Regions from separate parts of the Methylobacterium sp. AC315 genome, predicted to be linked through region 4. Evidence: riboswitches for the same ligand, from Rfam matches in the RefSeq annotation. Region 4 holds a riboswitch; each other region holds the start of a gene.

The links. Region 4 has a riboswitch for cobalamin ahead of AC0IY0_RS00585 (TonB-dependent receptor). Riboswitches for the same ligand answer to the same signal wherever they lie in the genome.
Positions count from the first base shown of each region.
Region 1: linked by a shared signal. The riboswitch ahead of AC0IY0_RS06250 (CbtB domain-containing protein) and the one ahead of AC0IY0_RS00585 (TonB-dependent receptor) in region 4 are both predicted to bind cobalamin.
Region 2: linked by a shared signal. The riboswitch ahead of AC0IY0_RS13820 (TonB-dependent receptor) and the one ahead of AC0IY0_RS00585 (TonB-dependent receptor) in region 4 are both predicted to bind cobalamin.
Region 3: linked by a shared signal. The riboswitch ahead of AC0IY0_RS25135 (TonB-dependent receptor) and the one ahead of AC0IY0_RS00585 (TonB-dependent receptor) in region 4 are both predicted to bind cobalamin.

Region 1 covers NZ_CEEDEA010000003.1:215,206-218,797, reverse strand. Annotated here, with positions in the region: gene AC0IY0_RS06260 (coagulation factor 5 8 type domain-containing protein) at 1-531, opposite strand, end outside; gene AC0IY0_RS06255 (DUF4424 domain-containing protein) at 655-1,677, opposite strand; cobalamin riboswitch at 1,907-2,101, shown strand; gene AC0IY0_RS06250 (CbtB domain-containing protein) at 2,136-2,318, shown strand; gene AC0IY0_RS06245 (CbtA family protein) at 2,335-3,084, shown strand; gene AC0IY0_RS06240 (DUF1636 family protein) at 3,092-3,490, shown strand; gene cobW (cobalamin biosynthesis protein CobW) at 3,487-3,592, shown strand, end outside.
Region 2 covers NZ_CEEDEA010000007.1:3,254-6,845, reverse strand. Annotated here, with positions in the region: gene AC0IY0_RS13820 (TonB-dependent receptor) at 1-1,455, opposite strand, end outside; cobalamin riboswitch at 1,601-1,809, opposite strand; gene AC0IY0_RS13815 (hypothetical protein) at 1,826-2,071, opposite strand; gene AC0IY0_RS13810 (hypothetical protein) at 2,070-2,432, shown strand; gene AC0IY0_RS13805 (PAS domain-containing protein) at 2,401-2,979, opposite strand; gene AC0IY0_RS13800 (hypothetical protein) at 3,170-3,421, shown strand; gene AC0IY0_RS13795 (PAS domain-containing protein) at 3,455-3,592, opposite strand, start outside.
Region 3 covers NZ_CEEDEA010000025.1:9,504-13,095, reverse strand. Annotated here, with positions in the region: gene AC0IY0_RS25135 (TonB-dependent receptor) at 1-1,719, opposite strand, end outside; cobalamin riboswitch at 1,960-2,157, opposite strand; gene AC0IY0_RS25130 (cell wall hydrolase) at 2,575-3,165, shown strand; gene AC0IY0_RS25125 (hypothetical protein) at 3,563-3,592, shown strand, end outside.
Region 4 covers NZ_CEEDEA010000001.1:120,053-123,644, forward strand. Annotated here, with positions in the region: gene AC0IY0_RS00575 (HigA family addiction module antitoxin) at 1-430, opposite strand, end outside; gene AC0IY0_RS00580 (HigA family addiction module antitoxin) at 974-1,333, opposite strand; cobalamin riboswitch at 1,733-1,928, shown strand; gene AC0IY0_RS00585 (TonB-dependent receptor) at 2,221-3,592, shown strand, end outside.

The DNA of each region.
Region 1 (3,592 bases), on a different contig from region 4:
CAAGCAGTTGCCGAATGCGCCGTTCTGGAACACCGCCACGCCCACGAGGGCGCCGCTCGTGCGACCCGGACTGCTCTCCAGGGTATAGGCGGTGAAGGCGTTGGCGCCGGGCTTCTCGTTCAGGAGCGTCACGTCGAGGCCCAGCATGGCCCGCAGGGCGATCAGGTCGAACGCCGCCTCCTCGCACATGACCCGGACCGTGACGTTCGGCAACGAGGCCGGCATCGCGACGCGGACGGAACGCGTCCAGGCGCGCTCGTCGGCCTCAATGACGACCGTGCCGGCCTCCGACTCGACCGGACGGGACGTGATGCCCGGTGCGGACCAGGTCACGCCGTCCTGCGAGAACAGGATGGCGCCCTCCGCGACCGAACCACCCTCCCCGCACGGGATCCCGACAACGGACCGGACCGGGAAGCGGCCGCCGAGGTCGAGGTCCAGCCAGGTCCTATCCGCCTCGACGACCCGCTGCGGGGCGCGGCCGGCCGCGAGATCGACGAGGGCGGATGTCGGGGCGTCTTCCGGGGCCATCGTGTCTCCGAGGCGGGCTGGACCAAACGCGCCGAGGTCGGGGCCGGAGGGCGCGCCCGGCGGTGCCCGTATCGAACCCGACGCGTCAAGCCCATGGGCGCACCGCGAGGGCGCCCGACTAGTTCATTCGCCCGTCTTGGTCTTGAGCAGCAGGATCTCGATATCGCGCTGCGGGACGAAGTCCCTCATCACCGTCTCGAAGGTCGTCGGGCCGGTCTTCTTCACGTTGGCCCCGCAGAACGAGACCAGGGTCGTAGGATCCCCCTTGTCCACGACCAGCTTGAACTGGCCGATCGGGCCAGCCCAGTTGCCGCCGGAGCTGATCACGTGGGAGAGGGACCGTTCGTAGGCCTGGAACGCCCGGCTGCCGTCGGCGCTCGACCGCCGGTACAGGGCCTGGGCCGCCCGCTCGAAGGTCGGGTCCGTGCAATATCGGGTCGCGTAGTGCGCCTTCTGCGCCGGGTCGAGGTTCGGCCCGCCGTAGGACAGGCTCGCGAGACCGCCGAGGCTCGGGACGTAGCTCTGGCGCACCGCGATCTCGCGCCCGGCGGGAAAGACCTGCCGGCGCCAGAATTTCGACTTCAATGTCCAGAGCGGGGCATCCGCGATCGTCCCGTCCTTGTGCTCCTGCCGCTCCAGGATGCCGGCCGCGATCAGGTCGCGCCGCTGGCGCTCGCCGAGGCGGCGCAGGGCCGCTTCCGTCGCCGTGGTGGTTGGCACGAGCGGGATCCCCAGCGCCTTGAGCCGAGCGGTGATCTCCACGGGCGGTGTATCGCTCCGCATCAGGAACGCCCGCTGCTCGACCTGCGATTCGACGGGCTCGCCATCGACCGCGGACTGGAACTTCAGGAAGTTGTCGTGCGCCGGATCGGGGAGCGAAACCAGCATCTCGGAGTCACCGGTGATGTCGGGCATCGGGAACGCGATCGTGGTCTCGATGTCGGAATCGGTCAGGTTGCGGAACCGATAGTCGATCTGCACGGCCTGCTCGGAGAGGTACATATCCTCGGCCGCGAGGGCGATCGTGCCGGCCTTTTCCAGGACGAGCCCCCCGGCGATGAGCGCGGCGGTGCTGTCGTCGGACCGGACCGGAAGGGACGTGGCCGCCAGGACGACGAGGGCCAGCGACAAGGTACGCATCGACATCAACGCTCAAGGGTTCGAGAATCGGACAGGGGCCGGAATCGTCCACGCCGGCCGTTACACGGCGCCGGTGCCGCGGGCCAAGCGCCGACGGCGGTCGCGACGCGTCGAAGTCCGTCCCCCCAATGCGTTTCGACACTCACGGCCACCGCCCGACCCGCATATCCGTGCCGTACCCCAGGAGTCCGAAACGATTCCGCCGGGCCTCCGTTGTGCGAGAGCTGTCATGCGTCTACAACGATGGCGTGACGGTGCCCCGGAGACGGGGTGAAAAGGGAATGCGGTGAGGGGTACGAACCTCGAAACCGCGGCTGCCCCCGCAACTGTGAGCGGCGAGCGTCTGCCAGTAGGCCACCGGAGCGATCCGGGAAGGCGGCAGGCGCGCCGAGCCGCGAGCCAGGAGACCTGCCGTCACGATGAGATCCCGCAATGCCGCCGGTGGGGCGGCTGGAGACATGTTGATGACCACCTCGACCCTCGCCCCCATCGCCACCGGCATCCGCGCCGGAGAGCGTCCGGTTGCCGTCGCGCTCGCGGCCTTCCTGGGCCTCGGCCTCCTGTTCATGGCGGGCTTCTCGCCGGCGATCGCGCTGCACAACGCCGCGCACGATTTCCGGCATACCCAGAACTTCCCCTGCCACTGACGCCCCTGGCGCAGGGATGATCATCCGGCTTCTGTCGGCGGCCCTGGCCGCCGGCTTCCTCGCGGCCGTCGTCGTGACCGGCCTCGAGTTGACGCTGACGTCGCCGCTGATCGTGGCGGCCGAGCGCTATGAGACCAAGCAGACGCACCAGGCCGAGCGCAGGCTCCCGATCATGTCGGCTCAGGTCGTGCTGGCTCATGCGGGGCACGATCATGGCACACCGGACGCCGCACCCGAGTGGCAGCCCGGCGAGGGGTTGCCCCGGATGGCCTTCACCGCTCTGGCGACGCTCGTGGGCGGGGTCGGCTACGCCCTCCTGCTCGGTGCGGTGATCTTGGCCTGCGGCCGTGAGCCGACGCGGCAGGTCGGTGTCGCGTTCGCGATCGCGGGCTTCGCCAGCGTCGCTCTGGCCCCGGGCCTGGGATTGCCGCCGGAATTGCCGGGCAGCGAGGCGGCACCGCTCGCCGCCCGTCAGGCCTGGTGGGTGATGACCGCCGCCGCCACCGGGATGGGCCTGTACCTGATCACGGTCCGGCGCTCGCTGATCGCGATCCTGGGCGGCCTCGTGCTGATCGTGGCGCCGCACGTCGCCGGTGCGCCGCAGGCTGCGGAGGTGTCCTCGGAGCTTCCCGCGGCACTTGCGGCGCAGTTCGCGGCGCGCTCGCTGGCGATCAGCTTCGTCTTCTGGATGCTGATCGGCCTCGGCTTCGGCTGGGCCTGGCAGGCTTTCGGCCGTGGAAACGCAAGCGGGACGGTGCATGCCTGAGGCCGTCATGCCTGAGACCGTCCTTTACGTTTGTACGACCTGCCGCCGCCCGGGCGACGATCCGGACGGGCCCCGGGCCGGCGCGCGCCTGCTCGAGGCCCTGCGCGCGCGCAACACGTCCGGGCAGCTGCGGATCGAGGGGGTCGAGTGCCTGTCGGTGTGCAAGCGGCCCTGTTCCGTGGCGGTCGCGTCCGAGACCCGCTGGACCTACGTCTACGGCGATATGGACCCGTCCGAGTCGGCGGCGACCATCCTGGACGGGCTGGCCGCCTACGCGGCGACGCCGGACGGCATCGTGCCCTGGCGGGAGCGCCCTGCCGCATTCAAGACCGGCGTGATCGCCCGCATCCCGCCCTTTCCCGATCCCCGCCCGCTTCCGGCCGGCACCTTGGAGGCTGCGGAATGACCATCGTGACCAAGATCCCCTGCACCATCGTCACCGGCTTCCTGGGGGCCGGCAAGACGACGCTGGTCCGCCACGTCATCGAGAACGCCAAGGGCCGCCGCC
Region 2 (3,592 bases), on a different contig from region 4:
GCGCACGTCGTTCGAGTGGAAGCCGCCGCCGTAGTTCACGTAAAGTTCGGTGTCGAACCACGGCCCGAGGGTCAGCCCGAGCTTTGGGTTGACGATGCTGTCGCGTGCCCGACCCGAGTTGGCGGGCGTGTCGGAGACGACGCTGGCGTAGTAACCGTCTGCGCGGAAGCCGATTGAGGTGCGTAGCCAGTCGGTCCAGCGCAGTCGGTTGTCGAAGTAGAAGGCTCCGCTTGTTTCCAGCACCCGATCGTCGAGCACGCCAGAGCGGTACTGCCGGTTCGTGGTGTTGAAGAGGCCGACCCGGATCGAGTCAGTGCGGGTTTGGACGCCGATCTCGTTCTCCATCGGCCGCCCGAACCAGTCGCCCTGGAAGATGTGAAGGGCCTCGCCGCCGCCGATGATGCGCTGATCAAGCTGGTGAAACTGGTCGCCATTGACGGGGTCGTTGAGGAAGTAGGTGAAGTCGTTGAACAGGTTCAACTGGGACCGGATCACGTAGCCTGAGGCCCGCGTGATGCCGGTGTCGTCCGTCGCGCTGAATTTGCCCGAGAGCGAGAAGCGCGAGGTGTCGCCGCCGTCCGTAGGGTTGATCGTGCCGTAGCGGCTAATCAGCCCTTCCGTGACGGCGCGCTCGGGGATCTGGTTGGTGGCGGTCCAGCGGGCCGCGTAAGCCATGCCGGTGACGGAGAAGCCGTCGAGCGCCGTGCCCTGGCTGTAACGGGCGACACCGTTGATCTTGCGCAAAGCGTCGGGGACAACCCACGGCCCGTCGTAGACCTGCGCCTCGCCTGCAAAGAGGAGGTTGCCCTCGCCCAGCGGCACGGTGGTGATCGACAGCGCACGCTTATAGCCAAAACTGCCGATCGAGGTCAGCGCGACGTTCTTGGCTGTCGTGTCGAGGTAGTCGATCCGGACCGAGCCCGCCGAGGCGAAGTCGCCGTCGCGCACGAAGTACGGCCCCTTGTGGAACTCGACCGCGCCGACAAGTTCGGGGATCAGGAAGTTGATGTCGGCGTAACCCTGGCCGTGGGCATGGGTGCGCATGTTGAGCGGCATGCCGTCCAGGAACAGGGCGATGTCGGTGCCGTGGTCCAGGTTGAACCCACGCAGGAAGAACTGGTTGGCCTTCCCCTCCCCACTATGCTGAGTGACGATCAGACCGGGCACCGACTCCAGCACCTCGCCGGGGCGCGTTACTGGGCGGCTGTTAAGCTGCGCTCCGCTGATGACGCCGGAACTGGCGGAGTCCACCGGTCTGCTGATCCCGCCGATACCCGTCGTGCCACCGACGTAGCCCGCGCTCGCCGAAGGACCGGCCTGTGGAGACGCAGCAACAGCAGTCTCTGCGGTGACGGAGATCTCGTCCAGCGTCGCTTCAGTGGTGGCTGCTTTCGATGCGGATCTGCCTTGAGCTACGGCCGCTGATGCCAAAGCGGCGAGGCCAAGCCCCGACAAGGTCGAGAGCGTTCGGTTCGTTGAACGAAGGGACACAGGAGCCTCGGGCGACGGCAGTGGCACGTCACCGCGAACAAGTCCGAGAAGACCGCTTCAGGACGGCCGTCTCGATACCCACCAGGACACCCCGCCCGATGTGTTTCGCGTGTGACCACGACTGACGGCAGGTCTCCTGGCTCACGGGTCGCCGCCCTTGCACCGTCTTCCCGGATGAGGCTCATCCAGTGACGCGGTGGTGCTGGGCTCGCCGCTTACAGTTGCGGGGGCAGCCGCGGCATCGGAGTGGTCCTCACGGACTGATCCTCACCGCGTTCCCTTTTGATCCCCGAGGGAACCGTCGATTAGTAAATGACGCCGGATTAAAGGGTGGTCAATCGACGTTGCAAGACGCGCGCTGGGTGTTGCCAAGCAGCGACATATTTTCAAATGCAGACGCCTTTCCGCCTTTGACGATGGGTGACCAGTACCGCTGCCCAAGATTTAAAATCGAACTTCGCCCCCATCGGTCACGCTTAAGCCGCTCCGGCATCTCGGAGTACAACGAGTCCAACACGGCGCGGAAAATCAGGCCGTCGTAGTCCGGCACCGCACCCTTCAGGGCAAGCAGGCGGCGCATGGCATTCGACCACCGTCTCCGACATCTCGAAGAACATCGCGTTGATCTTCAACCCACCCGCGATCCGCCCTCCGGAAATATTATCCGTCTCGAAGAACTTCACCGAAAGGCGCATCTGGATGGGCTAAGACGACGCTTCCGCGGGACCGCCAGTCAGATATTGGTCGATGATGGGAGCCGGATCGTCGTCGGCACCATGACGACATGTTCTTCGACGAATGGTGGTGAGCGGCGCGGCACGACGAAGAACATCTCGGGAAGGTGCAGGAGGGCGGTGGGCAAGACCGCGCTGATCGGCCAAACTTTCGCGGTGCGAGTTCTCAACGGCCTTAAGATTGAGCGATGGCTCGACCGAGGCTGAACAAGAGTACATCAGTCGCGGCCCGCACCTCCGCCGGAGCGTCGTCGCCGAGGATCTGCTTTAACGCAATGGCGAGGTCGGCGGCCCGGTCGAGCGGATCATCGGCCTGCGATGACCTTCCCATGACGTACCGTTCGCCGCCATCGCGCATCTCAGTAATGTCGATCAGGATCCCGCAGGATCGCAGCGGGCGGCCGAAATGATCCTGATAGGTCCGGCCGCGGCTGAGCAGCCAACTCACTGCTCCGTCAGGAGCAACAACCCGGTACTCGGACACCACGAGGCCGCCAGCCCGAGCGGCCTTCCTCATGTGCTCGGCCAGCCATTCGCGGTCATCGGGATGTACGGCAGCAGCACCGGACATCCCCGTGATCTCGCGCTCGGCCAGATCCGGATCACCGGTCAGAAGGCGGGCCGCACCAGCGTCGTAGCTGACGACCCCACGGGTGTGATCCCAATCCCAGGTCCCGACGACACACGAGGCTTCCAGCGCGCCCCTGAGGCGCTCCATATCCTCGCTGAACCCATCGATGGCGTTGATGCGCATAGCGCCTCGCAAAACTTGATGTTGAGTTGTGGCCGCCTTGGCACGAGCGAACGAACATAAACAAGCGTCAACAACCTCTTAGGTTGCATTCCCCTTTGTTCTGCAACCCAGCGCCTGCTTGGTGTGTTATGCATACCTGCCCTAGAAATCCGTCGCCGCATCCGTGAGGCGAGACGCCGAGCGAGATGCCATGCGTGACGATTTCAAGAACCCCGACGATGAACGTGAGAGTCGAGGATCGCTGGCTCGGATCAGCGATGCGCTTGGCGTCCCGGTAACGGCGTTTTACGGCTTCGACGCCGACGCGGTCGGGCATCTCCAGCGCGAGCACGAGGCGCAAGTGCTTGCGGCCGTACGAGCGTATTTGCGGGAAGTTGATCACGACGCTGCCCGACGCTTCATCACAGCGGTCCAGGGACTGGTCGAGACCGGACCGAAATAGTCTGACGTCTCCCGGTTCGCCTTCTCGTGTCACTTAATGAAGCCGATCACCCGGCTCCGATGAGCCCATGTTCCGCGCCAGTAGTATGCCTGCCACTGTCAGCGCCTGCCGAAGAACCGGCAACAGTTCTGGAGCATGATCCTGTTCCACGATCGAGTGCGCCATCAGCAG
Region 3 (3,592 bases), on a different contig from region 4:
GGTGATGCCGGCCGACGCGATGGTGGTAGGCGCCTCCGGCACCCGGGTGCCGACTGGGTCGGAATCGGAGAACCGGGCGTTGGTGATCGTCAGATCGCCCTCCAGCGACAGGAACGGCGTCAGCGCGTAGCGGTTCGTCCACTCGACGCCGAAGCGCCGGGTCGGGCGGCTCGGCTCCGTGGTGCCGGTGTCGCCCTGGAACAGGTTTTCGGACGCGAAGTCGAGCCGGAACAAGGCGAGGCTGGTCTCCAGCCCGGCGATCGAGCGGTTGCGCAGCCCGACCTCGTAGCCGGTCGAGGGCACCAGGAACGGCGCGCGGCCGATGTTGAACAGGGGGCTTGCCGGATCGACCGTGGCAGTCACCCCGCGCACGTCGTTCGAGTGGAAGCCGCCGCCGTAATTCACGTAGAACTCGGTGTCGAACCACGGTCCGAGGGTCAGGCCGAGCTTAGGATTGACGATGCCGTCGCGGGCCCGGCCCGAATTGGCCGGCGTGTCCGAGGCGACGCGGGCATCATAGCCGTCGGCGCGGAAGCCGAGGCTGGTGCGCAGCCAGTCGGTCCAGCGCACCCGGTTGTCGAAATAGAAGGCCCCGCTCGTCTCCAGCACCCGATCGTCGAGCACGCCCGAGCGGTATTGCCGGTTCGTCGTGTTGAACAGCCCGACCCGGATGCTGTCGGTCCGGGTCTGCACGCCGACCTCGTTCTCCATCGGACGCCCGAACAACGCGCCCTGGAAGATGTGCAGCGCCTCGCCGCCGCCGATGATGCGCTGGTCGAGCTGGTGGAACTGGTCGCCCGCGACGGGGTCGTTGAGGACATAAGTGAAGTCGTTGAACAGGTTGAGCTGCGAGCGGATCACGTAGGCCGAGGCCCGGGTCACGCCTGTGTCGTCGGTGCTGCTGAAGCGGCCGGACAGCGAGAGGCGGCTCGTATCCCCGCCATCCGTGGGGTTGATCGTGCCGTATCGGCCGATCAGCCCCTGAGCGACGGCCCGCTCGGGGATCTGGTTGGTGGCGGTCCAGCGGCTGGCATAGGCCATGCCCGTGACCGAGAAGCCGTCGAGCGCCGTGCCCTGGCTGTAGCGGGCGACGGTGCTGATCTTGCGCAGGGCGTCCGGGACCACCCACGGACCGTCGTAGACCTGTGCGTCGGCCGCGACCAGGAGGTTGCCGTCCCCGATCGGGGTCGAGGCGATGGTGAGCGCGCGCTTGTAGCCGAAGCTGCCGATGGCGGTGAGCGCGAGGTTTTTCTGGACGGTGTCGAGATAGTCGATCCGCACCGAGCCGGCGGAGGCGAAATCGCCGTCGCGTACGAAGTACGGCCCCTTGTGGAACTCCACCGCGCCGACGAGTTCGGGGATCAGGAAGTTGATGTCGGCATAGCCCTGCCCGTGGGCGTGGGTGCGCATGTTGAGCGGCATGCCGTCCAGGAACAGGGCGATGTCGGTACCGTGGTCGAGGTTGAAGCCGCGCAGGAAGAACTGGTTGGCCTTCCCCTCCCCGCTATGCTGGGTGACGATCAGGCCCGGCACCGCCTCCAGCACCTCGCCGGGACGCGTCACCGGCCGGCTGTTGAGCTGGGCGCCCGTGATCACCCCCGCGCTGGCGGAAGCCACGGGCAGGAGCGGGCCGCCGATGCCGGTCACGCCGCTGACATAGCCCGCACTCGCGGCGGCACCGCCCCGCGGGGCCCCGGAAGGCTCTGCGGTGACCGAGATCTCGTCGAGCGTCGCCTCGGTGTCCTGGCTCGGCCGGGATCCGTCCCGGGCGGAGGCCGCCGGGGGCAGCAGCGCCAGGGCCGTCAGCACGGCCAGTTTCGAGGGCGTCAAGCGCGGCACAGGACGGGACACGGGACCTCGGGCGACGGCAGTGGCACGTCACCGCGAACGAGGCCGCGCCGACCGCGCTCGCGCGGGCGTCCCGGCACCCGCCAGGACACCCCGCCCAGCGCGTTTCGCGTGTGACCACGACTGACGGCAGGTCTCCTGGCTCATGGGTCGCCGCCCTCTCGTCGTCTTCCCGGGCGAGGCGGCCCAGTGACGTGGTGACGAGAAGGCTCACCGCTTACAGTTGCGGGGGCAGCCGCGGATTCGGGGAAGACCCCTCACCGCGTTCCCTTTTGATCCCCGAAGGGAACCGTCCCAGCCACCTTCGAGCCAAGGCTTGGGTCCCGTCAACGTCCCGGCACCGGTTGGCGGCGTGTGTGTCTATCGGATGACACCGGGCCCTCGGCCGGCTCTCGTTCCAGCCGAACGAGGCCGCCGACCGGGGGACTCGTCCCTCCGATCCCGGACGGCTCCGGGCGATGCTACGCTAATGGTATCGCGAAGCTTTTCCGCCCGGACCTGCGGCTCCCGCTGCGGCTCCGGTCCGTCCCGCGAGGGGCCGCGTTCCAGGGCTGTCCGTGGTCCGCCAGCGCGGGCCGACCGGCGTTCGGGGCGATCCACGCATGCCGGCCCGCCACATCCTCGCCGCGAACGTGCACACAAGCTTGGCGCGTACAACGATCGAGAGTGGCGACGCCGGGCAGGGCGATCGCCCTGCCCCGAGGCCGGAGGACGGAGCGCTGATGCATGCAGGGTAGCGAGAGGATCAAGACCGTTTCGGGGCTGGTCGCGCTGGCGCTCGCCGGCGGCCTCGGTGCGTGCAACACCGCGTCACCCCTGACCACAGGATCGATCCCCGGCCGCAAGCCGTCGATGGTGGTCACCGACGCCGAGCGCGACTGCCTCGGCCGGGCCATGTATTTCGAATCGAACCGCAGCGACGAATCCGGTCTGCTGGCCGTCGGCACCGTGGTCATGAACCGGATGGAGGCCGCGATCTTCCCGGGCGGCATCTGTGCGGTGGTCGGGCAGCCCGGGCAGTTCGCCCCCGGCGTCCTGACCAAGCCGATGCAGGACCGCGACCTCCAAAAGGTGGCGGATGCCGCCGACGCGGTGCTGGCGGGCGAGCGTCACCCGAAGGTCGGGAAGGCGATGTATTTCCACACGGCCGGCCACCACTTCCCGTACACGAACATGCACTACGTGGCCGTAGCCGGCGGCAATGCCTTCTACGAGAAGCGCAACTCCCGCGCCGCCAAGGCGGAAACGCCGGCGCCCGCCGCCCTGTCCCCGACGGTGTCGAGCTACGCGGCCGGCCCGGCTGCGCCGACGCGTTAGCGCTGCGCACAACGATCCGAACGGCCTTGCCGGATCCGGATCGCGCTTCCGGCGCGGGTCCCTCCCCTTGCCGCAAGCCTGCGCCCCGGCACCACCCGCTCGCAGCGCGTGTCCATCCCGCTGCGAGCGTGGCCGCCCGCGACCACGCGGGCCGGCGGAAGCCGCCGCAAGCCATACATCGGGACGCGGCTCCCGACAGGGACGCGGATCGACCGGCATAGAACGAGGCGGTGCTGTCGATCGCACCATCTTGACCGGTCATGGCAGATGAAGTGACATCGCGCGCGGCGGTAAATCTGTTGATTGGCTCCGTGACCCGCGGAGGCGAGATTTACATCGACGGGCGACGCCTTAGCTTGTCGGTTAGAACTACCCACGAATCACGGATCTGCCGCCGATGATTGCCCACAGGGTAGCGCTCGCTGGT
Region 4 (3,592 bases):
CGGCGACCTGGGACCAGGCCTTGGACATTGACTCGTTTCGAACATTCCGCTCGCGCCTGCGCACGGCGGCGATGTCGAACTGCTTCTGCATCTCCATCATCATTTCCATGCTGTACCCGAACGCCTGCTCGATCTGGAAAGCCAGGTCGGCAGTCAAAGGGGTCTTCTCGGTGAGAAAGTCGGTGAGCGCGTGACGCGTGACGCCCAGAAGACCGGCAGCCTCCATGATGGTCAGGTTGCGCGGCTCGAAGACCTTGCGGCGAACAAACAGACCGGGATGACACGGATTTGCCGGTTGATGGACAGCGTTCACCTGGGACTCCTTCGTCGATTGACACAATCGTTTTCGGATGAGCGTTTTGATCGACTGATCGGAACTGCGGCAGACCTCACGGGCACATGGGCGCAAGCAGCGCTCCATCAGCAACATCAGAATCGCCGACTACCTCAGCCACCCACAGTCTTACTTTATTTTGCCGGTTATATATTTTATTGTCTTGCAGATCCGATCAAATCGTCGATATCAATCGGATTGCAGCATGTCAATCTCATCCAGATTTACAAATTTATTTCGAATAAATCAATAATTCGACTGTATTAATCTGCAAAACTTCAAAAATATGCATGATAATTTTGATCGCGATACAGCCTGAGCAAATGTCTCCGATGAAACACGATCAGGGTCGCGTGCGCGGTACCGTCCGATATGGAGAATGCCGATCGCCTTGGCCCGTGACGACGAACGATACCAAGGCATGGGGACTGGTCCCCCTGCGATCGTCACCCAGTCTCGCGCGGAAACGTGCCGAGGTGTTTTCCGGAGCCGTCCATCATGCGTCGCAAAGCGGTGCGTCCCGGCCAAGAAGCGACGACAAGGCGTGGAGGCCCGACCAATGCGCGTTCACCCCGCGTCGCGCAGGGGAGATCCGGTAACGGCCCGGCATCCCGGACAACCGGTCGCCACGAATTGAGCTCACCCAAACGCGTGAACGCGCTTGACGATTACCTGAGGCCTTTCGGTCGGGGTCTGGACGCCGGTCCGGCCCGCGAGTTCCCTCTCGACCTTCTGTTCGAGTTTCCGCGCGCGCGAGATATCGTAGTGGGTCTGCATCTCCATCAGCATCTCCATGCGGGCCCCGAACACCTTCTCGACCCGCAGAGCCAGTTCGGCCGTAAGAGCGATCTTCTCGTTCAAGAAGTCGGACAGCGTTTGGCGCGTCACGTTGAGCAGGCTGGCCGCAGCCATGACGGTTAGGTTACGCGGCTCAAGGATATTGCGGCTAACAAACCCGCCAGGATGACAGGGATTCTCTAATACATAAGGTGAATTCATAATGATTCTCCTACCAGGTTTTGCAAATTTGGCGAATAAGCGACAGAGCGGAAACCACTATTTTAGCCGATGCGCCGTCTTAAAACACCTCTGATTTCGGCTCGCAAATCTTACGCGACAGCTCAAAAAAAGTTCCTGAGTTGTCTAAAAGTAAAATAAGTAGATTTTAATTTGCTTATTTTCAAAATAACAACGCTGATATCTGGAAAAATAAGTTCAAATTCGTTAAGCAGCAAGTCATTTTAAAAAATACTATTACAGTGGAAATACAAAATTTTGCGCCATGCAGTCGGAGGCCCGTGATCCGTTAAGCATCGCGCGAGGCGATCGTGCGCCTGATCGCAGGCCGCCCACGCAGGGGGCCGGATATCCACACGCTTGACGTTCCACCGGCATACAGCCACGCTAGTCGGCGACGGTTCCCCTCGGGGATCAAAAGGGAACGCGGTGAGGGGCCTGCCCTGAAACCGCGGCTGTCCCCGCAACTGTGAGCGGCGAGTCCTTCACCACCACGTCACTGGGTCTCAAGCCCGGGAAGACGGTGCGAGGGCGGCGACCCGCGAGCCAGGAGACCTGCCGTCAGCCGTGGTCACACGCGAAACGCGTCAGGCGGGGTGTCCTGGCGGGTGTCGAGACGGCCGTGCGCGAGCGCGGTCGGCGAGGCCTCGTTCGCGGTGACGTGCCACAGCAAGCGCGCCCGCGTCCCGGTTCCCGATGCTTTCCCTTGTCGTGCCGATCCCGGCCGCGTTTGCACGCGGCCTGATCCTTCACCCGGGCCGCCGCGCGTGGACCGGACCGGATCAGACACGCATCCGCAATTGTAATGTTATTACATTGCTATTAGGGCATCTGAACCGGCGGCCGCCGCGCTCGGACCTATCCTCACCATGTCGCGATCCAAACTTCCTCGTCGCAGCCGGCGTAGACCGCTCTGCGGTGCCATGCTCACGCTCCTGGCAAGCCCGGCCGCAGCCCAGGAAACCGTGACCCTCGATCAGCTCTCCGTCGAGGGGGAGGGCGGCGTCAGCCTGACCCGCGCTGCGCCGACCGGGCTGAACCTGCGCACGCCCGACCGGACCGCGAGCCGGCTCGGGCTGACGCCGCTGGAGACGCCGGCGAGCGTCGATATCGTGTCGGGCGAGACCGCACGGCTGCGCGGCCAGGACACGATCGCCGAAGCTGTGACCCAGGACGCCACCGGCATCACCACGATCGCGGCGCCGGGCAACGGCAACGGCGCCTTCACGTCGCGCGGTTTCGCGGGCCCGAACTCGATCCAGCAGCTCTACGACGGCACACGCTTCTATGTCGGGGCCAACACGGTCACGTTCCCGTTCGACACCTGGAACGTCGAGCGTATCGAGGTGCTGCGCGGCCCGTCCTCGGTGCTCTACGGCGACGGCGCCATCGGCGGCGTGATCAACGTGGTGCCGAAGAAGCCGGTCTTCGTGCCGATCAACACCGCGCGCGCGGTGATCGGCACCGACGGCGTCGCGCGGCTGGCGCTGGATTCGGGCGGGGCGCTCGGGCGCGAGGAATTCGGCGACACCTTCGCGTACCGCCTCAACGTCAGCGGCAACCGCGCGGATGGCTGGATCCGGCCGGAGGGCGATTTCCGCAACCTCGCCGTCTCGGCCGCCCTGCTGTTCCAGCCGAGCCCGGACCTCGCCGTCACGGTGAGCCACGACCTCGGCTACCAGGAGCCGGCGCGCTACTGGGGCACGCCCCTGGTCGAGGGTAGGATCCCGGACCTGATCCGGTTCAACAACTACAACGTCCGCGACGCGAAGATTACCTGGTCGGATAACTGGACCCAGTTCAAGACCGAGTGGACGCCCTCGGACGACATCATCGTGCGCAATACGGCCTATCGGCTCACCAGCCGGCGGCATTGGCTCGATACCGAGCAATACACCTACAACCGCGGCACCGGGCTGGTCGACCGGGGCAGCTACACCGAGATCTACCACAGCCAGGAACAGGTCGGGAATCGCCTGGACGCGAGCGTCAAGGGCAACCTGTTCGGCCTGCCGAACGCGTTCGCGGTCGGGTTCGACGTGAACCACATCGACTTCCGCCACACGAACAATTTCACCTTCGACCAGACCACCAGCGTGCCGCTGATAGGCTACGATCCAGGATACTTCCCGCAGAACGGGCGGGCGCAGCCGGCCTACGCGACACAGACCAGCCAGGCCTCGGTCTTCGCCGAGGACCGGGTGATCCTGTCGGACAAGCTCTCGTTCCTCACCGGCGTGC